DNA from 3 places in the Allobosea vestrisii genome. Region 2 is predicted to be linked to each of the others. Evidence: predicted binding sites of a transcription regulator. Region 2 holds the regulator's gene; each other region holds the start of a gene.
The links. The regulator PhoB, encoded in region 2, activates phosphate uptake and scavenging genes when phosphate is short. The targets are predictions, from matches to a motif close to TGTCATNNANCTGTCAT.
Positions count from the first base shown of each region.

Region 1: QO058_RS03335 (CorA family divalent cation transporter) is a predicted target of PhoB. The motif match lies at 3,302-3,318, and genes of this name have one in related genera.
Region 3: QO058_RS28445 (RNA degradosome polyphosphate kinase) is a predicted target of PhoB. The motif match lies at 3,394-3,410, and genes of this name have one in related genera.

Region 1 covers NZ_CP126307.1:696,422-706,637, forward strand. The annotation lists gene mgtE (magnesium transporter) at 1-464, shown strand, start outside; gene QO058_RS03320 (glycoside hydrolase family 25 protein) at 542-1,477, shown strand; gene QO058_RS03325 (CDP-alcohol phosphatidyltransferase family protein) at 1,482-2,201, opposite strand; partial or broken gene QO058_RS03330 (glycoside hydrolase family 25 protein) at 2,307-3,083, shown strand; gene QO058_RS03335 (CorA family divalent cation transporter) at 3,370-4,365, shown strand; gene QO058_RS03340 (cytochrome P450) at 4,403-5,611, opposite strand; gene QO058_RS03345 (LysR family transcriptional regulator) at 5,711-6,676, shown strand; gene QO058_RS03350 (isovaleryl-CoA dehydrogenase) at 6,820-7,992, shown strand; gene QO058_RS03355 (gamma-glutamylcyclotransferase family protein) at 8,183-8,725, shown strand; gene QO058_RS03360 (DUF3592 domain-containing protein) at 8,871-9,380, shown strand; gene QO058_RS03365 (M48 family metalloprotease) at 9,482-9,865, shown strand; gene QO058_RS03370 (ABC transporter ATP-binding protein) at 9,900-10,216, opposite strand, start outside.
Region 2 covers NZ_CP126307.1:3,392,643-3,402,858, reverse strand. The annotation lists gene QO058_RS16880 (Hsp33 family molecular chaperone) at 1-701, opposite strand, end outside; gene argF (ornithine carbamoyltransferase) at 701-1,630, opposite strand; gene QO058_RS16870 (aspartate aminotransferase family protein) at 1,633-2,853, opposite strand; gene QO058_RS16865 (GcrA family cell cycle regulator) at 3,569-4,120, shown strand; gene phoB (phosphate regulon transcriptional regulator PhoB) at 4,199-4,897, opposite strand; gene phoU (phosphate signaling complex protein PhoU) at 4,927-5,652, opposite strand; gene pstB (phosphate ABC transporter ATP-binding protein PstB) at 5,694-6,500, opposite strand; gene pstA (phosphate ABC transporter permease PstA) at 6,535-7,425, opposite strand; gene pstC (phosphate ABC transporter permease subunit PstC) at 7,439-8,407, opposite strand; gene pstS (phosphate ABC transporter substrate-binding protein PstS) at 8,518-9,543, opposite strand; gene QO058_RS16830 (ATP-binding protein) at 9,652-10,216, opposite strand, start outside.
Region 3 covers NZ_CP126307.1:5,753,430-5,763,645, forward strand. The annotation lists gene QO058_RS28425 (CDP-alcohol phosphatidyltransferase family protein) at 1-150, shown strand, start outside; gene QO058_RS28430 (AI-2E family transporter) at 225-1,319, shown strand; gene QO058_RS28435 (P-loop NTPase family protein) at 1,306-2,004, shown strand; gene QO058_RS28440 (acyl-CoA desaturase) at 2,009-3,241, opposite strand; gene QO058_RS28445 (RNA degradosome polyphosphate kinase) at 3,524-5,746, shown strand; gene ppx (exopolyphosphatase) at 5,682-7,244, shown strand; gene QO058_RS31610 (bestrophin-like domain) at 7,260-8,078, opposite strand; gene rnd (ribonuclease D) at 8,093-9,232, opposite strand; gene aspS (aspartate--tRNA ligase) at 9,374-10,216, shown strand, end outside.

The DNA.
Region 1 (10,216 bases), 2.7 Mb from region 2:
TCAGCGCTTCCGTGATGGCGATGTTCGAGGAGCAGCTCGGCAAGCTCGTCGCGCTCGCCGTGCTCGCCCCGATCGTCGCCAGCCAGGGTGGCAATGCCGCGACCCAGACGATGACCGTGGCGGTCCGCGCACTCGGCACCGGCGAGCTCGGCGGCTGGAACATGGGCCGCTTCTTCCGGCGCGAGATGATTGTCGGCGTGCTCAACGGCGTCGCCTTCGCGCTCATCACCGCATTGGTCGCCGGCTTCTGGTTCGGCAATCCCATGCTCGGCTCCGTGATCGGCCTCGCCATGGTCGCGACGTTGATCATCGCGGCGCTCGCCGGCGTCGCCGTGCCATTGGCGCTCGACAAGGCCGGCATCGATCCGGCGATCGCGTCCGGCACCTTCGTCACCACCATCACTGACGTGGTCGGCTTTTTCTCCTTCCTCAGCATTGCGACGCTGCTGCTGCGTCTGACCTGACATCCGCGGAAAAACCGGTAACGTAAACCGGGCGTCAAGCTTTCTCCTTAATTGTCCGAGAAATGACCGCCCGCCGCATGAAAACCCTTTCCCTCGCCCCTTTCGCGCTCCTCGCCGCCCTGACGGTTCTGGGCGGCTGCGTTGGGCTGGATAACTACCCGTCCAAGGGCGATGCACGCCCGCATCCCGGCGTCGAGGCTGCCAGGCAATACCCGATCCAGGGCATCGACATCTCGCGCTGGCAGGGCGAGATCGACTGGGCCTCGGTCAAGGCCGCCGGCACCCGCTTCGTCTACATCAAGGCGACCGAGGGCGGCGACCATGTCGATCCGGCTTTCCAGAGGAACTGGGAAGGCGCCCGCCGGGCCGGCGTGCCGCGTGGCGCCTACCACTTCGTTTACTGGTGCCGCCCGGCGCATGAGCAGGCGGTCTGGTTCAAGCAGCAGATCCCGAACGATCCCGACGCGCTGCCGCCGGTGCTCGACCTCGAATGGAACGGCCACTCCAAGACCTGCCCGAAGAAGGTCGAGCGCTCGCTGGCGCTGGAGAAGATCCGGCTGATGCTGACCGAGCTCGAGCAGCTCACCGGCAAGAAGCCGGTGATCTACACAGACATCACCTTCCACAAGGACATTCTGGAAGGCGAGTTTAACGACTACCCCTACTGGATCCGCTCGACCGCTGCGAAGCCAGAGGTCCGCTACAACAACCGGCCCTGGGCCTTCTGGCAGTTCACCACCACCGGCCGCGTCCCCGGCATCAGGGGCGATGTCGACCGCAACGCCTTTTACGGCAATGAAGGCGAGTTCACCGGCTGGCGCGAGGGCCGCTTCGACATCGGCACCCGCACCTGGACGCGCGAGCGCCGCGTGCCGCCGCAACCGAGCCCCGGCCCGGAGCATACGCCGGTGGCGACGATGCCGGGCGCCAGCAGGACAGTGGCCGCAGCCGCCTTCCAACCAGCGCCAATCGGCCAGGTCGTCGAAGACGAGCCGGCGCCGGAATCCGAGTAAGCGCCTATCCGCGCCGCACCCTGGCGCGCGCCAATCCCAATCCGACGAAATAGCAGGCCGCCAGCGCCAGCCCGGCCTTGCTCCAGGCATCCGGCGCCATTCCCTGCCAGATCGTAGCAACGGTCGCCGCGCCCCATAACGCCAGCACCGCCAGCGTCAGCCCGCGCCAGCGGCGCACCCGCACCGGGTGCACGAACACGACCGGCAGGAACATCAAGACAGTGGCGATCAGGATGACCAGCAGCGCCAGCCAGACCGGTGGCGTGAAGGCGACGATATAGAACACGACGATATTCCAGACTGCCGGGAAGCCGCGGAACCACCAGTCGTCGGTCTTCATGCCGGTGTCCGCGAAATAGAGCGCGCTCGCCAGCGTCACGATGAGGCCGGCGATGATCCCATAGGGCTGCGCCATCACCTCCGGCCGCAGCAGCATCGCTGCCGGCACGAAGACATAGGTGACGAAGTCGACGACGAGGTCGAGCTGCGCGCCGTCATAGCGCGTCGCCCGCTCCTTCACAGCGAAACGCCGAGCCAGCGGCCCATCGACCGCATCGACGACCAGCGCCACGCCCAGCCAGGCGAAGGCCTGCGCCAGGTCGCCCGTGAAAACCGCCTGGAGCGCCAGCAAGCCGAGCGCGGCGCCGAGCGCCGTCAGCACGTGGACGCCATAGGCCAGGACCCGGCTGCCCTTGTCTTTCCCCGCGCCCTCCGGGTCCTCCATCGCCAGCCTCCCGCCGGTTAACCAAGCCTGAAGCCGGCCACTCGAATGCTAACCACCTCTTAACTCGGCCGCCGCCTATCCTTTTCCCGCAAATGGGAGACAAGCATGGCGCGGCGCGCTGAGACCAGTCCAGAAGCGCGGCCAGCCACAGCTTTGCCCTTGCCGGCGTTTGCCGCGGCCATTCTCGGCCTGCTCTGCGCCGGGCCCGCACTGGCGCTCTACCCGAAGAAGGGCGATTCCTCCCCCCACGCCGGGGTGCGCGATGCACGCCAGCGCTCGATCCAGGGCATCGACATCTCGCGCTGGCAGGGCGAAATCGACTGGGCCAAGGTCAAGGACGCCGGCACTCGCTTCGCCTTCATCAAGGCGACCGAGGGCGGCGACCATCTCGACCCGAGCTTCCGGCGCAACTGGGCCGGAGCGAAGGCAGCTGGCGTGCCGCGCAGCGCCTACCACTTCGTCTACTGGTGCCGGCCGGCCAAGGACCAGGTGCGCTGGTTCAAACGCCACATCCCGCGCGACCCGGACGCTCTGCCGCCGGTGCTCGACGTGGAGTGGAACGGCGAATCCGCCAAATGCGGCAAGAAGATCCCGCGCGAGAAGGCGCTCGCCAAGATCCGAGAGATGCTCAGGGGCCTGCAGGAGCACACCGGCAAGAAGCCGATCATCTATACCGACATCACCTTCCACGAGGACGTGCTCGAAGGCGAGTTCAACGACTACCCCTACTGGCTGCGCTCGACCGCCGCCCCGCTCAAGCACCGCTATGAGCGCAAGCAGTGGGAGTTCTGGCAGTTCACCACCACCGGCCGCGTGCCCGGCATCACCGGCGACGTCGACCGCAACGCCTTCTTCGGCACGGAACGCGAATTCGCCGCCTGGCGCGACGGCCGCTTTGACATCGGCGCCCGCAAATGGCGCGGCGACGAGCCCAAGGTCGCCACCACGCCGAAGCCCCCCGGCCAGTCCCGCAGGACTGAGGACGCCGAAGGCTGCCGGCAACACGCCGCTGAAGTTCGCCCCGCCCGGCAAGATTCCGAAATCGGCGCAGGCACGCGACGTCGCCACGACAGGCTCGATCGACCGCGACTGACGACGAGCGTCGCAAAACCGTCATCTGACAGGCGCTGATGCGACATCAGCGTGCCAGCCAGAATGCGGAATACTAATGTTGCCGGACATCCAATCGCAGACGGGCATCGTCTGGGCCTACCGTTTCGACGCTAACGGCACGCCTGAACTGCTGCCGCGCGACGAAGTGCCGACGCTCGCGCCGGTAGAAGGCTTCGTCTGGCTGCATCTCGACCTCGTCCACACGAGGGCCCAGGCCTGGATCGATGAGCAGAGGGCTCTTCCGCCCGCGGCGCGCGAGCTCCTGCTCTCGCGGGAGACGCATCAGCGGCTCGACCATTCCGCCAGTCTGGTCTGGGGCATCGCCCATGACCTCACCCGCGACATTGTCGACCGCACCGACCATATCGGCACACTCGCCTGGGCCGTCGGCGAGCGCTTCCTGCTGACCGGCCGGCGCGAGGCACTGCAATCGATCCGCAAAGCCGTCGAGGCCCTCAATGCCGGCGAGCAGATCGCCTCTCCGGCCGAAATGTTCGAGCACATCATCGAGTACCTGATCGACGACGTCACCGACGCGGTCGTGCGGCTCTCCGACGAGACCGACAGCGTCGAGGACCAGATCCTGCTCGACAAGCTGGAGAACGGTCCACAGCGCGTCGGCTCCGTCCGCCGCTCCGCCGTGCAGTTGCACCGCCAGCTCGCCGGCCTTCACCTGCTGTTCCGGCGCTTCGCCGAGACGCCGTCGGGGCGCTCGGCCCCGGAAGCGATCCGGGCCAGTGCCTTGCGACTTCTGCTACGGGTCGACACGCTGCGCCAGGACATCCAGTCGGTGCAGGACCGGGCTCGCCTGCTGCAGGACGAGATTGCGGTGCGCTCCGCCAACCAGACCAACCGGCAGCTCTACGTGCTCTCTATCCTGACGGCGCTCTTCCTGCCGGCGACCTTCATCACCGGCCTATTCGGCATCAATGTGAAGGGGCTGCCCTGGGTGGAATCGGATCTCGGCGCCGAGATGGTCACAGTGGCCTGCCTCGCCGCCTCGATGCTGACCCTGTTCCTGCTGCGTCGGCGCGGAGTGATCGGGCGATAGCGGCGTTAGGCGCCAGTTCTGGATATCGATCTTGCCCTCAATCCTTGAACAAGGGCGTCCGGACATGTCCGGACGTGGCATAGGCCAACGATGCCGCGAGACGGTCGAGAGGCACGCGCCAGGCCAGCAGGTGGCCGACTGCGATCTCGACGAGCAGAGAGGCGGCCTTGTCCGCCGGGCAAGCGTGGGCGCCAGCGCCGAATTCGAAGGATTTCCGGTTCGCCCGCGCAATGTCGAGCCGATCGGGGTCGGGGTTGAGCGTGGGATCGCGGTTGGCCGCCGCCAGCAGGACGATGATCATCTCGCCCTGGCGCAGCCTGTGACCGGCGATCTCGCCATCGCGCGCCATGAAGCGAAAAGTGCTGCTGGTCACGGTGTCGTGCCGCGCCACCTCCGCAATGAGCGGACGCAACAAGGCCTTGTCGGCGTCGACCTTCGTGCACAACGCCGGATCTCGCGCCAGCGCGAGAAGGGTCGATCCGATCAGCGACGCGGTCCCGGCATAGCCCTGGATCATGTAGCCAATGGCGTTGACGATCACATCCTTGTCGTCGCATCCGAGGCGCGTCGCCTCCCGGATCAGCGCATCGAAGAGCGGCCCTCGCCGCTCGGGGTCGTCCGCTAGCGTGCCCACAAGGTCCAGCAGCGCTTTCGCGCCGCGATGCCCGCGCGCGATCATCTCGGGTGTCGCTGTCGGGATTCCGGTTCCGACAGCCGCTGCGGCGGCGCCATAATCGCCGAGCCAACCCATGACGTCGCCGAAGTGCCTCTGGGGGATGCCGAGCAGGCGAGCGATGACTTGCACCGGCAGCGCGAACATGAACCGGGTGATCCAGGCTTTGTCACGGACCGGCCCCAGCTCGTCATAGAGTTCGGCCGCACGCCCCCGCGCAATATCCGACACCTGACGAAGGTCGATGCTGGCCAAAGCGCCCGCTACCGCGTCCTTGAGGTTGCCGTGTGCCTCATCGTCGCGCAGCCGCACAAGCCGACCGAAAATTTCGGCTGCTGCGCCGCCGCGTAGCGCCTCTGGGACCGGCTCGCTCAAAGGACGGGTGAGACAGACCGGACTGGCCAGGACCTCGGCGACGGACGCGGCGCTCGCAGCCACCCACCAGCCATTGATCTCGTCTCGGAAGAACGGCCGCTCTCGCGCGAGACGGGCATAATAAGGGTACGGATCCGGATGAGACGGCGCCGCGCGAACATGGGCGGGATCACCGTCTGTCGAAGTCATCACCTGCATCTCTGGACACCATCCGGTTCGCGCCTCGCGCCTTCGTAATGCTGCTTGCGGGGCCATCTGTCGAAGTCATAGTATCGCTAGTGCCGATCAGCTTTTTGCATGAGCATGGACAGCGAAGCCCTCGAGACCTTTGTCACCATCCATCATGCCAACGGGTTTTCCCGCGCCGCTGAAATCCTCGGCCGCTCCCAACCGGCGATCAGCCGGCGCATCGCGCTGCTGGAGGGCGAACTCGGCGTGCCGGTGTTCGAGCGAGCTGCGGGTGGAGTGGTGCTCAGTGAAGCAGGCGGAGTGCTACTGCCCCATGCCGAACGCGTGCTGGCCGCGCTGCGCGATGCGCAGAGCGCGATCGAGGCGATGCGCACGGGCGATGCCGGCCATGTCGCGCTCGTCACCGTCGGCACGCTTGCTGGATCGAACCTCACCGCGGTGCTGAAACGCTTCACAGCCGATCACCCTGGAATCGATCTGTCGATCAGCACCGCCACGAGCGCCGAGGTCAGCGAGCTGGTGAGGCGTGGCGAAGCCATGATCGGACTGCGCTATCTTCTCGATGTCGCGCCCGACCTCGTCTGCGAGCATATCGCGTCGGAAACCATGGCCGTCGCATGTGCCCCCGAACATCCTTTCGCCGGCACGTCCCTGGCGTCGATGTCGGCCTTGCGCGACGAGCGCTGGTTCGCCTTCCGCAATGCCTACGATCTACGCGAAAGCTTCGCGGACAACATATTCGCACAGTTTCAGGCATGCGGGATCGGCGAGATCCGCTGGACGCCCGTCGACAGCCTCAACGCGATGAAGCGATTGGTCGAGGCTGGCCTTGGCCTCGCGCTATTGCCGGAAAGCGCGATCGAGGAGGAGCTGCGCACCGGTTCGCTGGCCACCATCGTGATCTCTGACCTCAAGGTGGCCAATCCCGTCTATGCCGTCATTCGCCGAGGTGGCTATCTCAGTCCCGCCACTCTCAATCTGCTGTCGCTCCTGAGAAGTGAAGCGGGCCTCGTCAATCGCTCGACTGTGCGGGACGCGAACCGACCACCGCAGGCAGCTCGGCTACCCACGTAAAGCGATCGCTCGCATTGCCCTGCTCCATTTCCTTCGCGGCACTTGCGCATCGGTGCAGAGCCATCTGTCGCCGCGTGCCCACTGACTTAGGCTCCAACCGCGCTATAACCGGGCAAACGCCCTATCCAAGCCGGGAGGACATCATGCTCGCCAACGCGCCCCGCCCCTTCAACTTCGACCTCGGCGAGACTGCCGATGCGATCCGCGACACCGTCCATGCCTTCGCGCAGGAGAAGATCGCGCCGCGCGCCGAGGAGATCGACAAGACCAACCAGTTCCCGCGCGATCTCTGGCCGCAAATGGGCGCGCTCGGCCTGCACGGCATCACCGTCCCGGAGGAATATGGCGGCGCCGGCCTCGGCTATCTCGAGCATTGCGTTGCGATCGAGGAGGTCTCGCGTGCCTCGGCCTCGGTCGGCCTCAGCTACGGCGCTCATTCCAATCTCTGCGTCAACCAGATCGCCCGCAACGGCAACGCCGCCCAGAAGGCGAAGTACCTGCCCAAGCTGATCTCCGGCGAGCATGTCGGCGCGCTCGCCATGTCCGAGCCCGGCTCCGGTTCCGATGTCGTCTCGATGCGGACCAAGGCGGTGAAGAAGGGCGACCGCTATGTCCTGACCGGCAACAAGATGTGGATCACCAACGGCCCGATCGCCGAGACTCTGGTGGTCTACGCCAAGACCGATCCGGAGGCCGGCTCGCGCGGCATCACCGCCTTCCTGATCGAGAAGGGCATGAAGGGTTTTTCGACCCATCAGAAGCTCGACAAGCTCGGCATGCGCGGCTCCGACACCTGCGAGCTCGTCTTCGAGGAGTGCGAGGTTCCCGAGGAGAACGTGCTCGGCTCGGTCGGCCGCGGCGCCAACGTGCTGATGAGCGGGCTCGACTATGAGCGCGTCGTGCTCTCGGCCGGTCCGCTCGGCATCATGCAGGCGGCGATGGACATCGTCCTGCCCTATATCCACGAGCGCAAGCAGTTCGGCCAGTCGATCGGCGAGTTCCAGCTCGTCCAGGGCAAGGTCGCCGACATGTATGTCGCGATGAACTCGTGCAAGGCCTATGTCTACGCCGTCGCCAAGGCCTGCGACCGTTCCGAGACCACCCGCGAGGACGCCGCCGGCGCCATTCTGATCGCCGCCGAGAAGGCGACGCAGCTGGCACTCGACGCGATCCAGCTGCTCGGCGGCAATGGCTATATCAACGACTACCCGACCGGCCGCCTGCTACGCGACGCCAAGCTCTACGAGATCGGCGCGGGAACCAGCGAGATCCGGCGCATGCTGATCGGCCGGGAGCTGTTCAACAAGACGAAGTGAGGGGGCGCGACGCTTTCTTCCTTCTCCCGGATGGGAGAAGGTGGCGCGGAGCGCCGGATGAGGGCCTGCCCTAACCGCAGAAGGCGCAGCGGCCGTTGCGTTTCAATAATCAGCGGCGGTCCCTCACCCCTGCCCCTCTCCCATACGGGAGAGGGGTTTCCCCGCGCTCTGCGACCAAGCGAACGAGCCTATGCCCCTCTACTTCGCCTACGGCCTGAACATGGACGTCGCCGGCATGGCCCAGCGCTGCCCACGCTCGAAGGCGCTCGGCCTCGCCTGTTTGCCGCGCCATCGCTTCATCGTCACCACCGACGGCTATGCCTCGGTGGTCCGCGACCCGCGCGAGAGCGTCCAGGGCGTGCTCTGGGATTGCGCGCTCGGCGACATCCGCACGCTCGACAAGTTCGAGGAGCTCGCCAGCGGGCTCTATGTGAAGATCAGCCAGCCGGTCATCGTCGAGGGCGGCGCGAAGCGGGCGCTGATCTATGTCGGGCGCAGCGGCACGCCCGGAAAACCCAGGCCCGGCTATCTTGAACAAGTCGTCGCCGCAGCGAAAGAGCGGGCCTTGCCAGAGGCTTACATCGCCGGCATGACTCAGTTTCTGAGCAAGCCTATTCTCGATCTGAAGTCCTTGAATCAGGATGCCATCGAAGCGCTGCCGCCCGGCCCGGTCGCCGGCGTCAGGCCGCGTGCCGCAGCTCCGACAAATCCAACCGGCAAACGGTCCGAATAGTTTCAATTCTCGAAAGAGTGACGCTGACGCATGCGCGCCATGCGCGAGCCCTCCACGGCTGCGAAAGCCGCGCTGGCCGGGACAGGCGGGAGGCGTCCGGACAGGATCCGGGCTCCTTTCCCGAACTGTCTCGATGGAGGCCCCAATGAGCGGAATCGTCGGCTGGATCACCGGCAAGATCAAATGGCTGCTGCTGATCGCAGCGATCGGCGGGCCGGTCCTCGCCTTCTTCAGCTGGCAGGATGGCGAACGCGTCAGGACGATTGCGGCGAAGGGCATCGAGGCGCAGGCCTCGGTCGAGGGCGCGACCCGCACCAAGCGCCGCCGCGGCGGCACCAGCTATTCCGTCGACCTCGCCTGGAAGGATGCGACCGGCAAGGACCGCACTGCCGAAAAGATCTCGGTCTCGACCGAGTTCGCCAGCCGCATCATCAGAAACGACAAGCTCACCGTCGACACGCTGAAGATCAAATACCTGCCGGACGAGCCCGGCAAGGACGCGGTGATCATCGCCGACGACGCCGCCAAGCAGGCCGACCAGGACAGCGAGATGATCTATGTCGGCGCCGGAGCCGGTGTGATCGGCGTCATCGGCTCGGCGCTGTTCTTCCTGCTCGGGCGTCGTCGCTCGCAAAGTGAAGAGCAGGCCGCCTGAGGCAGAGCCGTCACGTGCTTTCGCGCCGCTATCCTGCAAGGATGGCGGCGCCAGGCGTTGGTCCGGTGCAGGCTGGTTGCGCCTCTCGGGGAGCGAGATCGATGAAGCTCGTCAGTGCTGCCGCTATCCTGCTGCTCTTTGTCACCCCGCTCGCCGAAGCAGCCCTTGCCCGCTCGCCGGAAACACCGGCGCCACCGCTGACCTGCGGTGGTGACGAGCCCTATTGGAGCCTGAAGCTCGGGGCCGACGGCAAGGCCCGCTTCTCCGATGGCGACGGCGAGGCCACCATTTCCCCCTTCATCCTGCAGCAGAGCCGCAATACGACGCTGATCGCGGGCGTCACCTTCGGGTTGAAGGCCGAGATCCGCGCCGTCATCGGCCACGAGGCCTGCTCCGCAACCAACGGCGACGACGACAGGCCGATGACGATCTCGGTCTGGTACAAGGACGGACTGCTGTCCGGCTGTTGCCAGCCGGACAGCTAGAGCATTTCCCTATTCAGGGGTGGAACTGGTGGCCTTACGCCACCAACCCCTTGGCGAGCTCGCTGACCTGCTTCTCGAACAGCGCCCGGTAGATGCCGCCGTCATGGGTCAGCAGTGTCTCATGCCGGCCCTCTTCCACGACCTCGCCGCGGTCGAAGACCAGGATGCGGTCCATGGCGCGCACCGTCGAGAGCCGGTGCGCGATGACGATGGTGGTGCGGCCTTCCATCAGCCGCTCCATCGCCTCCTGGATCAGCGCCTCCGATTCCGAATCGAGGCTCGAGGTCGCCTCGTCCAGGATCAGGATCGGCGCGTCGGCCAGGAAGGCGCGTGCCAGCGCCACCCGCTGCC
Region 2 (10,216 bases):
CGCGCCTCGGCCCAGGCGTCGTCGCTGATGCCGTCATCATTGTCGGCGGCAAGGATCTCGTGCCCTTCCGGCGCATCACCGGGATGGAGGTCGGCGGCGCGCATTCGATCGGGCGAATTCGGCATGAACTGGACGATCAGACCACCGGCGCGCCAGGCCAGGCCGCTCCCGGTCAGGACCGTGCCGACGCCAAGGCGAATGCGGCTCGGGATCTGCTCTGACTGGCGGAAATACTGGTGGCCGGCCTCTTCCAGGCTTTGACCGTCCAGCGCGACGACACCCTGATAGCGCGTCGCTTCCGTGCCCTGGTCGACGGTCATGGCGAGATGACCCTTGCCGAGCAACTCGCCGGTCGAGACCGCATTCGTGACGATCGCAGCTGCCAGCTGGTCGGCGTCGTAGCGGGCCATGGCTCGATAGCAGTCGGGCGCGTTGAAATCGACGACCAGCATCGAGATCGGTCCGTCGCTCTTGGTCTGGAGCTGGAAACGGCCTTCACCCTTGAGCGTGGTTCCGAGCATGACGGTCAGCGCCGCAGCCTCGGCAAGGACGCGCGCGACGGGCTCGGGATAATGGTGCCGCTCGAGGATCTGGTCGAGCGAAGGGCCGAGCCTGACGACCCGGCCGCGCACGTCGAGCTCAGGCACCGCGAAAGGCAGCACCCGATCATCGGGTGCGCCCGCTGGCAAGCTGTCAGCCATCAGGCCGCCACCGCACCGAAGCACCAGGCCAGGATACCCTTCTGGGCATGCAGCCGGTTCTCGGCCTCGTCGAACACCGCCGATTGCGGACCATCCATGACCTGATCGGTCACTTCCTCGCCGCGCGAGGCCGGCAGGCAGTGCATGAAGATCGCGTCCTTCTCGGCGCGGCCGAGCAGCCGCTCGTCGACCTGATAGGGCCGCAGCAGGTTGTGGCGCGTGCCTTCCTGATCACCCATCGAGACCCAGCAATCGGTGATGACGCAGTCGGCGCCTTCGACCGCGGCTTCGGGCCGGCTGGTCAGTTGCAGCTTCGCGCCCTGCTCGCGGGCCCAATCGAGCAATGCAGGCGGGGGCGCGAGCTCTTCAGGCGTCGCAATGGCGAGCTCGAAATCGAGCCGGCCAGCGGCATGAACCCAGGAGGTCAGGACATTGTTGGTGTCGCCGGTCCAGGCAATGCGCTTGCCCTTGATCGAGCCCTTGCGTTCCTCGAAGGTCATGACATCGGCCATGACCTGGCAGGGATGCTGGCGCTTGGTCAGGCCGTTGATCACCGGCACGGTTGCGTATTTCGCCATTTCGACCACGGCATCATGGTCGAGCATACGGATCATGATCGCGTCGACATAGCGCGAGAGCACGCGTGCCGTATCGGCGATGGTCTCGCGTTCGCCGAGCTCGATCTCCTGGCCGGTGACCATCATCGGCGAGCCACCGAGCTCACGGATACCGACATCGAAGGAGACGCGGGTCCGGAGCGAGGGCTGCTCGAAGATCATGGCGATGACCTTGCCTTCGAGCAGACGATCGCCGGCAGCGTCGGGCGTGCGCCGACGGGTCTTGATCGCCTCGCCGGCCTTGAGGATGGCGCGGAGTTCACCCGCGGAGAAGTCCGAGAGATCGAGAAAATGACGCACTGGAGTCTCCATGCTCATTCAGCCGCCGGCCGGGTGAGCTCGGCCTCGACCGCGCCCGCCGCCTTGTCGAGCCGCGCCACTGCCTCGGCGACCTCGCTCTCGCCGATGATCAGCGGCGGCAGCAGACGCACGACATTGTCGCCGGCGGCGACGACGAGCAGGCCGGCGGCCCGCGCCTGGGCGACGAAATCGGTGTTTGGCGTCCTGAGCTTGAGACCAAGCATCAGACCTTCGCCGCGGATCTCCTCGATCACGTCCGGGTGGTGATCCTTGAGTTGGGCCAGCGATTGGCGCAGGCGCAGCGCCGTCTTCTGGACCTGCTCGAGGAAGCCCGGCGCCAGGATGACGTCGAGCACGGCATTGCCGACCGCCATGGCGAGCGGATTGCCACCGAAAGTGGTGCCGTGCGTGCCAAGCGTCATGCCGGAGGCCGCCTCTTCAGTCGCGAGGCAGGCACCCATCGGGAAGCCACCGCCGATGCCCTTGGCGATCGACATGATGTCGGGGGCGACACCGTAATGCTCATAGGCGAAGAACTTGCCGGTGCGGCCGACACCGGTCTGGATCTCGTCGAAGATCAGCATCAGACCGTGCTCGTCGCAGAGCTCGCGCAGCTGCTTGAGGACACGCATCGGCACCGAGCGCAGGCCGCCCTCGCCCTGGATCGGCTCGATCATAAGCGCAGCCGTCTCGGGCCCGATCGCCGCCTTCAGCGCGGTCTCGTCGTCGAAGGGCACCTGGTCGAAGCCGTCGACCTTCGGACCAAAGCCGTCGATGTATTTCTGCTGGCCGCCGGCGGCGATGGTCGCAAGCGTGCGACCATGGAAGGCGCCCTCGAAGGTGACGATCCGATAGCGCTCGGGATGGCCTTTCGCGGCGTGGTACTTGCGCGCCATCTTGATCGCGCACTCGTTCGCCTCGGCGCCCGAATTGGTGAAGAAGACGCGTTCGGCGAAGGTCGCCTCGCAGAGCCGGCGCGCCAACTTCTCGCCCTCGGGCATCGTGTAGAGGTTCGAGGTGTGCCAGATGCGCTGCGCCTGCTGGGTCAACGCCTCGACCAGATGCGGATGGGCGTGGCCGAGCGAATTGACGGCGATGCCGGCGCCGAAATCGAGATAACGCTGGCCATCGGCGGTGATCGCCCAAGCACCTTCACCACGCTCGAGAGCGATCGGGGCGCGGGCATAGGTCGGCAGGAGAACAGAGGAAGCGGCGGAAACGGGAGTGGTGCTCATGGAGCGAAATCCTTGCGGCGAAACAGGGAGGAAGCGCGGAACCTCAAGTCGGGAACGGAGATGCGGAGCGCTCGCGGCATGATGCCGGCATGATACGACCCGCCGGCGACATTATCGTCGCTGGCCGTTCCCGCCGTCTCGTCGCGCGTCAAGCCGCATTGATGGAAAGTCCCGATCGCTCAAAAACATAAGCGCCGCCCGATAGGGGCGGCTGCGTGATGCGACTATGCAAAACCGTCCCTGCCCTGTCAATCGCAGCTGACCTCGCGGCAGGCGACCGGGCCTGAACTCAGCCCTCATCCTGAGGAGCCGCATAGCGGCGTCTCGAAGGGTGCTTCAGGAGGCTCCCGAACCGGCTGGAACATCCTTCGAGACGCAAGCTGCGCTTGCTCCTCAGGATGAGGGCTCAAGCTTCATCTGCAATTGCCCCGACCTCACGGCAGCGTTGCCGATTAGACTCACCGTCTCGCCGTCTGCAGTGATTGGCTGGGGAAAAGCCGGATTACGATTCGGCGACTCTTGTGGCCGAGTCAGGCCATATTGTATGGTCCTCTTCGTCAGATACGACATCTCGTGCGGCGTCTCCAGTATCGTCAGTCCCGGGCGTAACGGCTTCCGTTCAGCAACGGAGGCTGCCGGTATCGGATTCCGCCATGATCTTTCCCTATGCCTCGCCGGCCAGCCGGCGGGACATGACGAAGACAGGTGCAACTCCATGACCGAAGCCGGAGCCTGGACCGAGGAACGCGTCGAGCTGCTCAAGAAGCTCTGGAACGACGGCCTGAGCGCAAGCCAGATCGCGGCGGAGCTCGGCAGCGTCACGCGCAACGCCGTCATCGGCAAGGTGCATCGCCTTGGGCTGTCGGGCCGCGCCAAGAGCCCGGGCTCGGCAACGCCGCGCCCGCGCAAACCGATAGCCCGCCCGCCAAGCCATCCCGCTGGCCACCACAGCAGCGGCGGCGCCGGCCTGACCCGCGGCAATACCGCACTTGCCCCGCAGTTCGCTCCGGAGATCGAAGCCGAAGCGCAGGTCGCGCGCGAGCCGGCTCCGTCCGAGGACGTGGTCGTGCCGTTCTCCGAGCGGGTCACGATCATGGAGCTGCGCGAATATATGTGCCGCTGGCCGATGGGCGACCCGACCACGCCGGAGTTCCGCTTCTGCGGCGGACGTTCGGCGACCGGAATGCCCTATTGCGCCTACCATGCCCGCATCGCCTACCAGCCGGCCGCTGACCGCCGCCGCGACCGCAAGATCATTCGCGCCTGACGACAGCGAAGCACTCGAACAGAAAAGCCGGCCGCGAGGCCGGCTTTTTTCATGAGCGCTCGCCTCGCAGAAGCAGCGTCAGCTGCGCGCGAATGTTTCGTCAAAGGCGTAACCGGCGCCGCGCACGGTGCGCAACGGGTCCTTGGCATTGGCCGGCGTGATCGCCTTGCGCAGGCGCCCGACATGGACGTCGACGGTGCGCTCATCGATGTAGACATCGCGGCCCCAGACAGCATCGAGCAGCTGAGCCCGGGAATAGACCCGGCCCGGCGCCTGCATCAGGAATTCGAGCAGGCGGAACTCGGTCGGCCCGAGATGCAATTCGGCGCCGGCCCGGCGGACGCGCCGTGTCGTGCGGTCGAGCTCGAGATCGCCGGCGGCAAGCAGCCCGGCGACATGGCCGGGTTTGGCGCGGCGCAGCAGCGCCTGGATGCGGGCGATCAGCTCCGGCAGCGAGAACGGCTTCACGACATAATCGTCGGCGCCGGTGGCGAGGCCGCGCACGCGCTCGGTCTCCTCGCCGCGGGCGGTCAGCATGATGATCGGCACGCGCTCGGTGTCGCGCCGCGTGCGCAGGCGCCGGCAGAGCTCGATGCCGGAGAGGCCGGGCAGCATCCAGTCGAGCAGCACCAGATCCGGCGTGTGATCGCGCAGATGCAATTCGGCGTCGTCGCCGCGCGCCACGCTGTCGACCTCGAAGCCTTCGGCCTCGAGATTGTAGCGCAGGAGCAGGGTCAGCGGCTCCTCGTCCTCGACGATCAGGATGCGTGCGGGCATGTCTAGCGTCCGTTCAGGCGCGCGCCCGCTCAGCCATTGGCCGAGGCGGGCAGGTCGACGAGGATGTTGGTGGTATCGAGCTTCGGCCGGGTCTCGTCGATCGACTGACCGGTGACGAGGTAATGGATGGTCTCGGCGATGTTGGTGGTGTGATCGCCGATGCGCTCGACGTTCTTGGCGCAGAACAGGAGATGCGTGCAGAAGGTGATGTTGCGCGGGTCCTCCATCATGTAGGTCAGGAGCTCGCGGAACAGCGAGGTGTAGAGCGCGTCGATCTCGTCGTCGCGGCGCCAGACATCCATCGCCTTCTGCTCGTTGCTCGCCGCATAGGCGTCGAGCACGTCCTTGAGCTGGGCCTGGACCAGGCGGCTCATATGCTCGAGGCCGACGACGGCGCGATGCGGCGGCGAGAACTGGCCGGAGATCGCGACGGCGCGCTTGGCGATGTTCTTGGCGAGGTCGCCGACGCGCTCGATATCGGCCGCGATGCGGATCGCCGAGATCAGCTCGCGCAGGTCGTTGGCGAGCGGCTGGCGCCGGGCGATGGTCAGCACCGCCTTCTCCTCGACATCGCGCTGGAGATTGTCGAGGCGCTGGTCGGCACTGATGATCTTCTGGGCGAGCGCAGTGTCGCGGCGCACCAGCGCCACGGTCGAGTCGCCGAGCATGCGCTCGGACATGCCGCCCATCTCGGCGAGGCTGCGGCGCAGGCCCTCGAGATCGGCGTCGTAGGAGCGGACGATATGGTCGGACATCGGGGCGTATCCTGTGACGGAGGCGAGCGGACTTGCGGGTGTCAACCGAAGCGGCCGGTGACGTAGTCCTGCGTCTGCTTCTTGTGCGGGTTCATGAAGATCGTGTTGGTGGCGGCGAACTCGATGACTTCACCGAGATACATGAAGGCGGTATACTGCGAGATGCGCGCCGCCTGCTGCATGTTGTGCGTGACGATGACGATGGTGAAGTCGGTCTTGAGCTGCTCGAGCAGGTCCTCGATCTTGCCGGTCGAGATCGGGTCCAGCGCCGAGGTGGGCTCGTCGAACAGGATGACCTCGGGCTTCTGCGCGATGGTACGGGCGATGCACAGGCGCTGCTGCTGGCCGCCGGACAGGCCCATGCCGGAGCTCTTCAGCTTGTCCTTGACCTCGTCCCAGAGCGCGGCGCGGCGCAGCGCGCCCTCGACGCGATCGTCGAGTTCTGACTTCGGCGGCTTCTCGTAGAGGCGGATGCCGAAGGCGACGTTGTCGTAGATCGACATCGGGAACGGCGTCGGCTTCTGGAAGACCATGCCGATGCGCGAGCGCAATTCGTTCACGTCGACGTTGTTGGAGATGATGTTGCGGCCGTCGAGCAGGATTTCGCCGGTCGCCTTCTGCTCGGGATAGAGCGAGTAGATGCGGTTGAAGATGCGCAGCAAGGTCGACTTACCGCAGCCGGACGGGCCGATCAGCGCGGTGACATGGCGGTCGCGGAAGTCGAGATTGACGTTCTTCAGCGCCTTGTGCTCGCCGTAATAGAAATCGAGGTTCTTCACGGCAATGCGGACGGGCGCTTCGGCATCCAGCGTCTGCGGGCTCAATTCCAGGGTCGAAAGCATCTGCATGGTCCTTCCGATCGGACGCTGATCAGGTGTTGGTTTATTTGCCGCCGCGCACGATGCGCCGGGCGATGATGGAAAGCACGAGGATTGAGACGGTGATGATCAGCGAACCCGCCCAGGCGAGCTGCTGCCAGTTCTCGTACGGAGCAGAGGCGAACTGGTAGATCGTCACCGGCAGGTTGGAGACACCGCCGATCAGGTTCGGCGAGAACCAGAAATTGTTGTTGAGCGCGGTGAAGATCAGCGGCGCGGTCTCGCCGGCGATGCGGGCGAGCGCCAAGAGGATGCCGGTGACCATGCCAGACTTCGCCGCCCGCCAGGTGATCGAGGTGATGACCACCGATGGCGGGGCGCCGAGCGCAGCGCCGGCCTCGCGCAGCGGGCCGGGCACGAGACGCAGCATGTCCTCGGTGGTGCGCACGATCACCGGGATCGCGATGATACCGAGCGCGACGCCGCCGGCCCAGCCGGAATAGCCGCGGAACGGCTCGACCATGATGACGTAGACGAACAGGCCGATCAGGATCGAGGGCGCCGAGAGCAGGATGTCGTTGATGAAGCGGATCAGGTCGGCGAGCTTCGAACCCTTGCCGTATTCGGCGAGATAGGTACCGGCGAGCACGCCGATCGGCGTCGCAACGGCGATGCCGAGGAAGGTCAGCACGATCGAGCCGACGATGGCGTTGGCGAGGCCGCCGCCTTCCGTGCCGGGACCGGGCGTGACCTGGGTGAAGGTCGTGGCGGAAAGCCCGCCGAGCCCTTTCACGATCAGCATGCCGAGGATCCAGAACAGCACGGAGATTGCGATCAGCGTGAAGCCGGTCGCGATGACCTTCATCAGCCGGTCGGCGGTGCGGCGCGACTGGCGGACGCGGCCCCAGGTGACCTCGGGCAGCTTGCGGACGGTGGAGGGGGTAGCAAGGCTCATGATCCGCTCCCGTTCAGTAGCGCTTGACGCGCGAGACGAGGATGCGCGCGATGACGAGGACGACGAAGGTGACGAAGAACAGGATGCAGCCGAGCGCGATCAGCGAGTTGAGCTGCAGGCCGAGCGCCTCGTTGAACTCGTTGGCGATGCGCGAGGCGATGGTCGAGCCCGGATCCATGACCGAGGCCGAGAGCCGGTTGGCGTTGCCGACGACGAAGGTCACCGCCATGGTCTCGCCGAGCGCACGGCCGAGGCCGAGCATGATCGCGCCAATGATCGAGACGCCGGCCTGGGGCACCAGCACATGGCGCACCACTTCCCACGTCGTCGCCCCAATTCCATAAGCGCTCTCACGCAGCACCGACGGGATCTGGTCGAGCATGTCGCGGGTGATCGAGGCGATGAAGGGGATGATCATGAAAGCCAGGATGATCCCGGCGGTCAGGATGCCCAGCCCCGAGGGCGAGCGCGAATACAGGACCGTACCGATGATCGGCATGCCCTCGACGATGTTCGAAAGCGGGATCTGCACATAGGCCGCGAACAGCGGCGCGAAGACGAACAGCCCCCACATCCCGTAGATGATCGAGGGCACGGCGGCGAGCAGCTCGATCGCGGTCGAGACCGGCTGCTTGAACCAGGGCGGCGCCAGCTGGGTCAGGAAGACGGCGATGCCGAGCGAGAGCGGGACGCCGACGACAAGCGCGATCAGCGCCGTCGAGAGGGTGCCGACGATGGCGGGCCAGGCACCGTATTGCTCGTTCTGGGTGTCCCAGACACTGGAGGTCAGGAAGCCGAAGCCGAACTCGCGGAAGGCTGGCCAGCCGCCGATGACCATCGAGGCCATGATGCCGGCGAGCAGCACCAGCACGAACAGCGCCGCCAGGAAGCTGGCGTTGCGGAAGACGAGATCGAAGGTCCCCTTCGGGGTCTTGCGCACCGGCGCACTGGGCGCGGCGAACTGATCGGTCACGGCAGACATCCGTGGTTACTCCGGTCTCGAAAGGCGACTATCGGGGCGAAACGAGGCTCTGGTGGTCATGAAGCGGGGGCCGCAGTCGGCCCCCGCTCTGTTTTCGTATGCGGGAGCGATCAGAAGATCGGCTTGCCCGCCGGGTCGGTCACGCCCTTCCAGGCGTTGCGGACCTGATCCTTGACGTTGGCCGGCAGCGGCACGTAGTCGAGGTCGAGGGCGAGCTGGTCGCCGCTCTTGTAGGCCCAGTCGACGAACTTCAACGCAGCCTGCACCTCTTCCGGTTTCTCGGGCTTGGCGTGCACCAGCAGGAAGGTGGCGGAGGTGATCGGCCAGGCCTGGGCACCCTTCTGGTTGTTCAGCGAGATGCCGAAGCCGGGAGCCTCGTTCCAGTTGGCATTGGCGGCAGCAGCCTGGAAGGCCTTGTCGTCCGGAGCCGGGAAGTTGCCATCGGCGTTCTTGACGAGGGCGTGGGCCAGCTTGTTCTGCTTGGCGTAGGCGTATTCGACATAGCCGATCGAGTTGGCGACCTGCTTGACCGAGGCGGAGACGCCCTCATTGCCCTTGCCGCCGATGCCGACGGGCCATTGCACCGCGGTGTTGGTGCCGATCTTCGACTTCCAATCGGGCGAGACCTTGGAGAGGTAGTCGGTGAACACGAAGGTCGTGCCCGAGCCGTCCGAACGGTAGACCGGGTTGATGTTGGCGTCGGGCAGCTTCAGGTCGCCGTTCAGCGCAACGATCTTCGGGTCGTTCCACTTCTTGATGTTGCCGAGATAGATCTCGGCGATCAGGTCGCCCGAGAGCTTCAGCTTGCCGGGCTCGACGCCGGCGATGTTGATCGCCGGAACGACGCCGCCCATCACGGTCGGGAACTGGATCAGGCCGTCCTTGGTGAGTTCCTCGCCCTTGAGCGGAGCGTCGGTGGCGCCGAAGGCGACGGTCTTCGCCTTGATCTGGCGGATGCCGCCACCCGAGCCGATCGACTGGTAGTTGAGCCCGATATTGGTCTCTTTCTTATAGGCCTCGGCCCATTTGGAGTAGATCGGGAACGGGAACGTCGCGCCGGCGCCGGTGATGTCGGCAGCCTGGGCAACGCCCGACAGGCCGACGGCAGCGGCCGCGAGAATGAGAAGTTTGCGCATGAGATGTCCTCTCTGGGTCGCAAGTGCAGCGGCCCTGCTAGAACACCGGCCATATGACAGCTGGATGACAGACAGTCATGAAAGCGGACCCGGCGTCGTCACAAATCGTTAACGGACCGCCGCGGGCAGGCGCGGCAGGATTGCCCGGAATGTTGCGCCCTGGCCGACCACGCTCTCGATGGTGAGGCGGCCACGATGGCGCAGGACGATGTGCTTGACGATCGCGAGCCCGAGCCCGGTGCCGCCGGCCTCGCGGCTGGCGGCGGTATCGACGCGATAGAAGCGCTCGGTCAGGCGCGGCAGATGTTCCGGCGCGATGCCGGCGCCGTCGTCGCGCACGGCGAGACTGGCCTCCTCGCCGGCCACGGCGACGGTGATGTCGACCTGGCCGCCACGCTGGCCGTATTTGATCGCGTTCTCGACCAGGTTCTCGATCAGCCGCAGCAATTCGTCGCGGTCGCCCGCGACGGTGACGGGGTTTGGCGGCACATCAAGCTTCAGCGTCACGTCGCGCTCGCGCGCCATCAGCACGAGCGAATCCAGAATCTCGCGGGCGATGCCGGCGAGATCGACCGGCGTCTCCGGCGCGAGATGGGCGCGCAGTTCGATGCGCGAGAGCGAGAGCAGGTCGTCGACGAGGCGTGCCATGCGCAGGCCCTGTTCACGCATGATC
Region 3 (10,216 bases), 2.4 Mb from region 2:
CTCGTTTTCGCGGCGCTTGTGCTCGGCTCGAAATCCTTCGGCATCGACGCCGGCGCGGTGATGCCGGCGGCGCAGATCGTCGTCGCAGCCTTGACGCTGGCCTCCATGGGCGCCTACCTCACCCTCTGGCTGCGGCACATGGCAGGTTGATCCAGCACCTTGGATGATCCGGGACGGATCACCATAATCAGGGCGCCGCGAGGCGGCCCCGTAGAGGCGAGTGCATGAGTCTTCAGCGTCAACTGCTCTTCTGGGCGCTCGCCCTCGCCATCCTCGTGCTCGGGTTGATGCTGTTCAGGGATGTGCTCCTGCCCTTCATCGCGGCGCTGGCGCTGGCCTATCTGCTCGATCCGCTGGCCGACCGGCTCGAGCGCTGGGGGCTCAGCCGGCTCACCGCGACGATCGCAATCCTCTGCCTCTTCCTGCTCGTCTTCGTCGTCGGGCTGGTCCTGCTGGCACCGCTGCTCAGCCAGCAGCTCGCGGGCCTGGTCGCGCGGCTGCCAAGCGACGCCGCCAAGCTGCAGGCTCTGATCATGGAGCGCGGCGCGCCACTTCTCGAACGGTTTGGCGGCGCCAAGCTCGCGCAGGACGCCCAGAGCTCGCTCGGCAATCTCGTCGGCGAAGCGACGAACTGGGTGGGCAAGCTGCTGGGGTCGCTCTGGTCGGGCGGCACCGCGATCATCGGCGTGTTCTCGCTCTTGGTGCTGACCCCGGTCATCGCCTTCTACCTGCTCGCCGACTGGGACCGCATGGTTGCGACGGTCGACAGCTGGCTGCCGCTCGATCATCGCGACACGGTCCGCGGCCTGTTGCACGAGATGGACACGGCCATCGCCGGCTTCCTGCGCGGCCAGGCCCTGGTTTGCCTGCTGCTCGGGACATTCTATGCGATCGGGCTGTCGCTGGTCGGCGTCAATTTCGGCGCGCTGATCGGCATCATCAGCGGCTTTCTCTCCTTCATTCCCTATGTCGGCTCGCTGACGGGGCTCGTGCTCTCGGTCGGCGTCGCGACCGTGCAGTTCTGGCCGGACTGGACGATGCCGCTGTTGACGCTCGCCGTCTTCGCCGTCGGCCAGTTCATCGAGGGCAACATCCTGCAGCCCAAGCTCGTCGGCGACTCGATCGGCGTGCACCCGGTCTGGCTGATGTTCGCGCTGCTCGCCTTCGGCTCGCTCTTCGGCTTCGTCGGCCTGCTGCTCGCCGTGCCGCTGGCGGCGGTCATCGGCGTGCTGGCGCGCTTCGTGCTGCGGCAGTACCTCGCCAGCCCCTATTACCGCGGCGATGCCGGTCGGCCGCCCGAGCCCCATGTCGAGCTTTGAGCCGCCGGTGAAGCCGCGCCAGCTCGCCTTCGACCTGCCGGTCGACAGCCGGCATGGCGTCGAGGATTTCCTCATCGGGCCCTCGAACGAGCAGGCCTATGGCCTGATCGAGAGCTGGCCGAACTGGCCGGCGTCCTGGCTGCGCCTGATCGGGCCGGAAGGGGCGGGCAAGACCCATCTCGCCGCGATCTGGGCGGCGCGCGCCCATGCCTGGACGGTGTCGGCGGCCGAGCTCGACGAAGCCAAGGTCCCGCATCTGACCTCCGGCGGCGCGCTGGTGATCGAGGATTGCGACCGCGTCCCGCTCGACGAGCCGGCATTGTTTCATCTGCTCAATGCCACCAAGGCGCGCGGCGCCTCCGTGCTGCTGACGGCGCGGACCGAACCGGCTCAATGGGGGCTGAAGGTGCCGGACCTGCTCTCGCGCCTGCGGCTGGCACCGCAAGCCGAGATCGCCGCGCCTGATGACGCGCTGCTGCGCGCGCTGCTGGTCAAGCTCTTCGTCGACCGTCAGCTCATCGTCGACACCAGCACGATCGAGACGCTGGCACTGCGGATGGAGCGCTCCTTCGCCGCAGCGCGCGACCTCGTCGATGCGCTCGACCGGCTCTCGCTCGAGCGCGGCCGGCGCGTCACCCGCGCCATGGCCACCGAGGTGGTCGCCTCGCTTTTCCCGGACGAGTGACCGCTCAGGCCTTCGCCGTATTCGCGGCGCCGGTCAGGCGGGCATGGATCGTCTCGATCAGGAGGTCGTGCGCCCGCGCCGCGATCGCGTCGAGCGACTGGGTCTTGACGAACATGGCGGCAGCCTTCTCGGCCAGCTCTTCGCGGCTCGGCAGGGTCGGCATGTGCCATTGCGCGATCGCGTCCTGCGCCTGCGCCTGCATCGCATGCAATTGCTCGCTGGCCCGCACCTGTAGCGCGGTAAGTGCCTCGCGGAACTCGGGGAGCGTCAGCGTCGGAAGGTGCAGCTCGGGCAGGCCGGGCACGTTGGCATAGGCGTCGCGCACGGACTGAACGATGCGCTCCACCGGGACGGAGGCCGCGAGCCGCTCGGCCGAGCGCTCGATCACGCGCGGCGGCAGCGCCTGCGAGCGCTCGACGACGGCCTGTGGCGGCGCCTTCAGGTCCCAGACCAGGCGCAGCTTCGACAGGCCGAGGATGAGGTAATAGGTCGGATCCCACTGCCACCAGCGAAAGCCCTGGCGGACGCTGTACTGATAGGCGTGGTGGTTGTTGTGCCAGCCTTCGCCCATGGTGATGATCGCCAGCCACCAATTGTTCCGGCTCTCATCGCCGGTGACGTAGTCCTTGTCGCCATGCACATGCGCCAGCGAGTTGATGCAGAAGGTGCCGTGATGGACCGCGACCGTCGACCAGAAGAAGCCGACGAACAGGCCGGTCCAGCCGTCGATGGCGAAGCAGGCGATGGCGAGCAGCACCGCCGGAAGCAGCTCGAAGCGGTGCAGGAAGCGCAGCTCCGGGAAGCGGGTCAGGTCGGTGACGGTCGAGGTGTCGCAGCGATCGTGGCCGTTGCTGAAGATCCAGCCGACATGCGAGTAGAAGAAGGAGGTCAGCACCGGCGAATGTACGTCATGCTCGGTGTCGGCGAAGCGGTGATGGTGCCGGTGCTTCGAGGCCCACCAGATTACGCTCTTCTGCGCCGTCGACTGGGCGAGGAAAGCGAGCACGAACTGGCCGATCCGGCTGGTCTTGTAGGTCCGGTGCGAGAAGTAGCGGTGATAGCCGCCGGTCACCGCGAACATGCGCAGCCAGTAAAGGCCGAAGGCGAGCCAGAGTGAGGTCGCGCTGACGCCGCTCCAGAGCGCGCCGAAGCAGGCGAGATGGGCCAGCACAAAGGGAATGGCCGAAGGGTAGACGATGTCGCCGTGATCGTCGGCGTGCTGGAGTTTCTCTGACAAGTTCGTTCTCTAAAAGTGCGTCTGGAGGCATGCGAGATTCACATGCCGACCAAACAGCAGGGGCGGGACTGGCGCAAGCGCCGTCAGCGTCGCAGCACAGGAAATGGCAGGCGGCGGTCGGTCGAAGCCGTTCATGACGTTTCGGCCTCGCTTGTCATCGAACCGTCACGCTACGATGGCTTCAAGACGAGGGCGGTCGCAACGGCTGCAAGCAAAACGACACAGAACACAGCTACAGGACCGGCAGTGGCACGAGCGGCATCGACAGCGAGAGCGAAGCGAATGACCCAAGATGTGGCGGAAGCGCCGGTCCAGGCAACTGCGGCTGCGGCCCCGGCTCCGACAGCGGCGGTCCTGCAGATTGACGAACAGCTTCGGCAGTCGCCGAAGCGCTTCATGAACCGGGAGCTGTCCTGGCTGCAGTTCAATCGGCGGGTGATGGAGGAGGCCTCCAACCGCAACCACCCGCTGCTCGAGCAGCTGCGCTTCCTCTCGATCTCGGCGAACAATCTCGACGAGTTCTTCATGGTGCGCGTCTCCGGCCTGCGCGAGCAGCTCAAGGCCGGCGTGGTGACGCCGAGCCAGGACGGCTTGAGCCCGGCCGAGCAGCTCACGGCGCTGGGCGAGGGGGTCTCGTTGCTGACCCGCGACCAGCAGACCCGCTGGAGCGAGCTCAAGCACGACCTGGAGGCGAACCGGATCGTGCTGTTGCGGCAGGTCGATATCGGCGCGCAGGATCGCATCTGGCTGGAAGACCGCTTCCTTCACTATGTCTTCCCGGTGCTGACGCCGCTGGCGATCGACCCGGCCCACCCGTTCCCCTTCATCCCGAATCTCGGCTTCACCATCGCCCTGGCGCTTGAACGGGTCAGTGACGGGCGGGCGCTTGACGCGCTGATCCGCGTCCCGGTGAAGATCGACCGCTTCATCGAACTGCCCGATCTCGCCCGTGAGGGCGTCCAGCGCTTCATCATGCTGGAAGATCTGGTCGCGCTCTTCATCGGCAAGCTCTTCCCCGGCTACGAGGTCAAGGGCACCGGCTCCTTCCGGATCATCCGCGACTCCGATCTCGACATCGAGGAGGAGGCGGAGGACCTGGTCCGCGTCTTCGAGACCATGCTGAAGCAGCGCCGTCGCGGCGTCGTCATCCGGCTTGAGCTCCATTCCGACATGCCGGCGCATCTGCGCAGCATGATCATCCGCGAGCTCAAGGTCGATCCCGACGAGATCGTCGTGGTCGATGGCATGATCGGCCTGAACGAACTCTCGCAGCTCGTCGGCGTCGACCGTCCGGATCTGAAGTTCAAGCCCTACAATGCCCGCTTTCCCGAGCGCATCCGCGAGCATGGCGGCGACTGCTTCGCCGCGATCCGCCAGAAGGACCTGATCGTCCACCACCCCTATGAGAGCTTCGACGTCGTCGTGCAGTTCCTGCAGCAAGCGGCGCGCGATCCCAATGTCGTCGCGATCAAGCAGACGCTGTATCGCACCTCGTCGAACTCGCCGATCGTCCAGGCGCTGGCTGAGGCTGCCGAGGCCGGCAAGTCGGTGACCGCGCTGGTCGAGCTCAAGGCGCGCTTCGACGAGGAAGCCAACATCCGCTGGGCCAAGGATCTGGAGCGCGCCGGTGTTCAGGTCGTCTACGGCTTCATCGAGCTCAAGACCCACGCCAAGCTCTCGATGGTGGTGCGCCGCGAGGCCGGTCAATTCGTGACCTATTGTCATATCGCGACCGGCAACTACCACCCGATCACGGCGCGCATCTACACCGACGTCTCCTTCTTCACCGCCGACCCGGTGATGGCGCAGGACGTCGCACGCATCTTCAACTTCATCACCGGCTATGCCGAGCCGGCCGAGCTCGAGCGCATGGCCGTCTCGCCGGTCAATCTGAAGAAGCGCCTGCTCGACGACATCGCCGAGGAGGTCGCGCATGTGAAGGCGGGCCGTAAGGGCGCGATCTGGGGCAAGTGCAACTCGCTGGTCGATCCCGAGATCATCGACGCGCTCTACGACGCCAGCCAGGCCGGCGTGCAGATCGACTTTGTCGTGCGCGGCATCTGCTGCCTCCGGCCGGGCGTGCCGGGCCTCTCCGACAATATCCGCGTCAAGTCGATCGTCGGGCGTTTCCTGGAGCATACCCGCGTCTATGCCTTCGGCGCCGGTCACGGCATGCCTTCGGCCAAGGCCAAGCTCTACATCTCCTCGGCCGATTTGATGCCGCGCAATCTCGACCGCCGCGTCGAGGCGCTGACTCCGATTCTGAACGCGACGGTCCACCAGCAGATGCTCGAACAAATCATGCTGGCGAACTTTCTCGACAACGAACAGAGTTGGACCATCTTGCCCGATGGCGGCTCGCGACGCATTGTCCCGCCATCGGCCGAAGAGTCGTTCAACGCCCACAAGTATTTCATGACGAATCCGAGTCTGTCTGGTCGTGGAAAATCTCTCTCGAGTTCGAGCCCGCGCAGCCTCTCCCGCCGCGCCAGCAAGAAGGCCTGAGCAGGCGCCGAGCCGGCTGAGCGTCGGCGACACCGTCGCGATCATCGACATCGGCTCGAACTCGGTCCGCCTCGTCGTCTACGAAAACCTGTCGCGGGCTCCCGCGCAGGTCTTCAACGAGAAGGAGATGGCAGGCCTTGCTCGGCAGGTCGCGTCGACCGGCATGCTGCCGGCGGATGCGATCGACAAGGCTTTGTCGGCGCTGGTGCGCTTCCGCATCCTGTGCGAGGCCATGCATGTCGGCGAGCTGCGCGTCATCGCCACGGCGGCGGCCCGCTATGCCAAGAACGGTCCTGACTTCATTACGCGCGCCGAGGCGGCCGTCGGCCAGCCGATCGAGCTGATCTCAGGCGACCGCGAGGCCTATCTCTCGGCGCTCGGCGTGATCTCCGGCTTCGATCAGCCGCATGGCGTCGTCGGCGACCTCGGCGGCGGCTCGCTCGAGCTCATCTCGGTGGACGGTGACAAGGTTGGAGCGGGGATCAGCCTGCCGCTCGGCGGTCTCGCGCTGATCGACCGCTCCGGGAACTCGATGAAGGCGGCCGAGAAGATCGTCCGCGACGATCTCGACCATCACCCGCAGTTGGCGGCGATGCGCGGGCGCGATTTCTACGCCGTCGGCGGCACCTGGCGCGCGCTCGCGACCCTGCACCAGCGCCAGTCGGGCTATCCGCTCAACGTCATGCACGGCTATATTGTGCCGGCCCGCGAGGCGAGCGACTTCGTCCGCCTCGTCGAGCGCGCCGACGCCTCGATGCTGGAAGCGATCGAGGCCGTCTCCTCCGCCCGGCGCCCGCTGCTCGCCTATGGCGCGCTGGTGCTCGACCAGATCATCAAGCGCGGCCGGCCGCGCAATGTCGTGATCTCCGCCAATGGCGTGCGCGAAGGCCTGCTGCACGAGCAACTCGACAAGGGCGAACGCTCTGCCGATGCGCTGCTGCGCGGCGCCGAGGATTATAACCAGCTGCGCGCCCGCGATCCGCGCCACGCCGAAGATCTGATCGCCTGGACCAATCAGCTTGTCGCCGGCGCCTATCCAAATGACGACCCGGCGCTGCAGCGGCTCCAGCTCGCTGCCTGCCTGCTCTCCGATATCGGCTGGCGCGCCCATCCCGACTATCGCGGCGAGCAGACGCTCAACGTCATCGCCCATGCCTCGTTCAGCGGCGTCGACCACGCCGGCCGCGCCTTCCTCGCGCTGACGGCGTTCTATCGCTATGCGGGCCTGAAGGCCTCGGCGCCGGCGGTCGAGGGTCTGCGGCGGCTGCTGACGACACGCCTGCTCGAACGCATCCATATCCTCGCCGCCGCTTTCCGGGTCGCCTATCTGATCTCGGCCGGCATGCCCGGAATCCTGTCGCGAGCACCGCTGACTTGCGTCGACAGCCGCCTCGTCCTGCGCCTGCCGGATGATCTGAGGTCGCTGGCGAGCGAGCGCGTCACGGGGCGGCTGAAGCAGCTCGCGAAACTACTGGGGCGTGAGCTCGATATCCGCTGAGCGGCAAGACCCGATCTAGCGCGTCATCAGCCCCTGGAACGCGGTCGGCTGGATCGATATCCGGCCGATGAACGGGCGATCATGCGCCAGGATGACGAAATAGGCCGCGGAAACCACCACCACATAAAGATGCGCGGCCACGATCTGCATGCGGAAAGCATGGCTGTTGCAGATGATGATCGAGAGCATGGTGGCCGTCGAGATCAGCCACATGGCGCACCATTGCGCCCAGGTGATGCCGGCTATGGAAGCCGCCAGCCTTGCGAGCCGCGCATGGCGGATTTCGAGAAGCTGGTTGAGGAGCGGCGCGTAGGCCGCCACCGCATTCTGCCGGGAGACCAGCTGGATCGCCCCGAGCAGGTGCTTTTCCGATTTATCGAAGATCTCATCGTTGAGAGGCGTGCTTCTGGCCATCGCTGGCCAGTCGATCGCGACGACCTCGTGCAGATAGGCCTGCAACCCGTTGGCCAGCTCGGACCGCGTCTCCTCGGGCAGCACCACCGATAGCGTCAGCGCCGTCTCCACTGCATCGGCCTCGCGCTGGACCGCGGTGCGCGCCGAAACGGCGTCGTTCCAGATGCCGGCCGCGGAGAAGGCGACGATCAGGGCGAACAGCCCGCCGCAGGTGTTGATGATGGAATCGCGGATCGGCAGCGGCTCGTCCAGGCGATAGCCGAGACGTGGAATGGCAAAGCGCGCGAGGCCGATCAGGAGCCAGCAGGCCGCGACGCTGAGCGCCAGGACCGCGAGGGAACATCGCCGCCAGCGGCAGTTGATGGAACAGGATGAACACGTCGCCCCCGAACTCCGCCGGCGCTCATACGACAGCAGCAGACCTGATGGCGGCCCTAGCCGACCGTGACCCGTCCGCGCACGATCCTGAGCGCCAGCGAGCCGTTCTTCAGCGCCAGCGCCTTCTCACCGAAAAGCTCGCGGCGCCAGCCCTTCAGAGCCGGCACGTCGGCCTCGTCGTTGCTGGCGATCTCCTCGAGGTCGTCGCTGGAGGCGATGATCTTCGGCGCGACGCGCTCGGTGTCGGCGGTCGCCTTGAGCAGGACCTTGAGCAAATCGAGCACGGCACCGTTGCTCGGTCGGCCGCGCTCGCGCTCGAGCCGGGGCAGGCTGTGCGGATCGAGCGCCAAAGCGCGTTCGACCGCCGCCAGCACCTCGCCGCCGGAGCGTGAGCGCTCGAAGCCGTTCGGCACGGAGCGTAATTCGGCCAACGCCTCGGTCGAGCGTGGTGCACGCTGGACGATATCCATGAGGGCGTCGTCCTTGAGCACGCGCTGGCGCGGCACGTCGCGATGCTGTGCCTCGCGCTCGCGCCAGGCGGCGAGCTCCATCAGCACCGCCAGCTCCTTCGGCTTGCGCAGGCGCCCCTTGAGTCGCTGCCAGGCGTTCTCCGGCTTGACCTCGTAGGTTCCCGGCGAGTTGAGCACCGCCATCTCTTCGGCGACCCAGCTCTCGCGACCGCTCGCGGCGAGATCGGCCTGCAGCGCCAGGTAGACGTCGCGCAGATGGGTGACGTCGGATTCGGCGTAGGTCAGCTGCGCCTCGCTGAGCGGGCGGCGCGACCAGTCGGTGAAGCGCGAGGATTTGTCGACACGCGCCTTGGCGAGGTCGTTGACGAGCTGCTCATAGCCGACCGAGTCGCCATAGCCGCAGACCATGGCCGCGACCTGGGTATCGAACAGGGGCGTCGGCAGCACACGGCCGAGCATCCAGACGATTTCGAGGTCCTGCCGGGCGGCATGGAAGACCTTGACCACGTTCTGGTCTGTCATCAGCCCCATGAGCGGCGCAAGATCGAGGCCCTCAGCCAGCGGGTCGACCATCACGGCCTCGTCCGGCGAAGCCATCTGAACCAGGCAGAGCTTCGGATAATAGGTCGTCTCGCGCAGGAACTCCGTGTCGACGGTGACGAAGGGGTGCGCGGCGAGGCGGGAGCAGGCGGAGGCGAGCTCGTCGGTGGTGTTGATCAGATTCATGGCAGGCGCTCTTAGCAGATGAAAGCGCGCCATGTCGCGGGCGTTCTTGACAAGCGAGCCGCGCGCGTGTGGTTACGGCGCCAAATCGCTTGCGTGCCCGCTATCGGCCGCACGGACGCCCGGAAAGCTGAACCCGTGACCTTGCATCGCTACCGTTCCCACACCTGCGGCGCTCTCCGCGAGAGCGACATCGGCGCCTCCGTGCGCCTGTCCGGCTGGTGCCATCGCATCCGCGACCATGGCGGCGTTCTGTTCATCGATCTTCGCGACCATTACGGCCTGACCCAGGTCGTGATCGATCCGGATTCGCCCGCTTTCGCCGATGCCGAGAAGGCACGCGCCGAATGGGTCATCCGCATCGACGGCAAGGTCAAGCCACGTCTTGCCGGCACCGAGAACGCCAACCTCGCCACCGGCGCGGTCGAGGTCTTCGCCACGGCAATCGAAGTGCTGGGTCCATCGGCCGAACTGCCGCTGCCGGTCTTCGGCGACCTGGAATATCCCGAGGACACCCGCCTCAAATACCGCTTCCTCGATCTGCGCCGCGAGAAGCTGCACAACAACATCATGCTGCGCGGCAAGGTCATCGATTCGATGCGCCGCCGCATGAAGGATTCGGGCTTCTCCGAGTTCCAGACACCGATCCTGACCGCGTCGTCGCCGGAAGGCGCCCGCGACTTCCTGGTGCCGAGCCGCCTGCACCCGGGCAAGTTCTATGCGCTGCCGCAGGCGCCGCAGCAGTACAAGCAGCTCCTGATGATGGCGGGCTTCGATCGCTACTTCCAGATCGCGCCCTGCTTCCGCGACGAGGATCCGCGCGCCGACCGGCTGCCCGGCGAGTTCTATCAGCTCGACGTCGAGATGAGCTTCGTCGAGCAGGAAGACGTATTCGCCACCATGGAGCCGGTGATCGCCGGCGTCTTCGAGGAGTTCGGCGAAGGCAAGTCGGTCACCCGCAACTGGCCGCGCATCCCCTATGCCGAG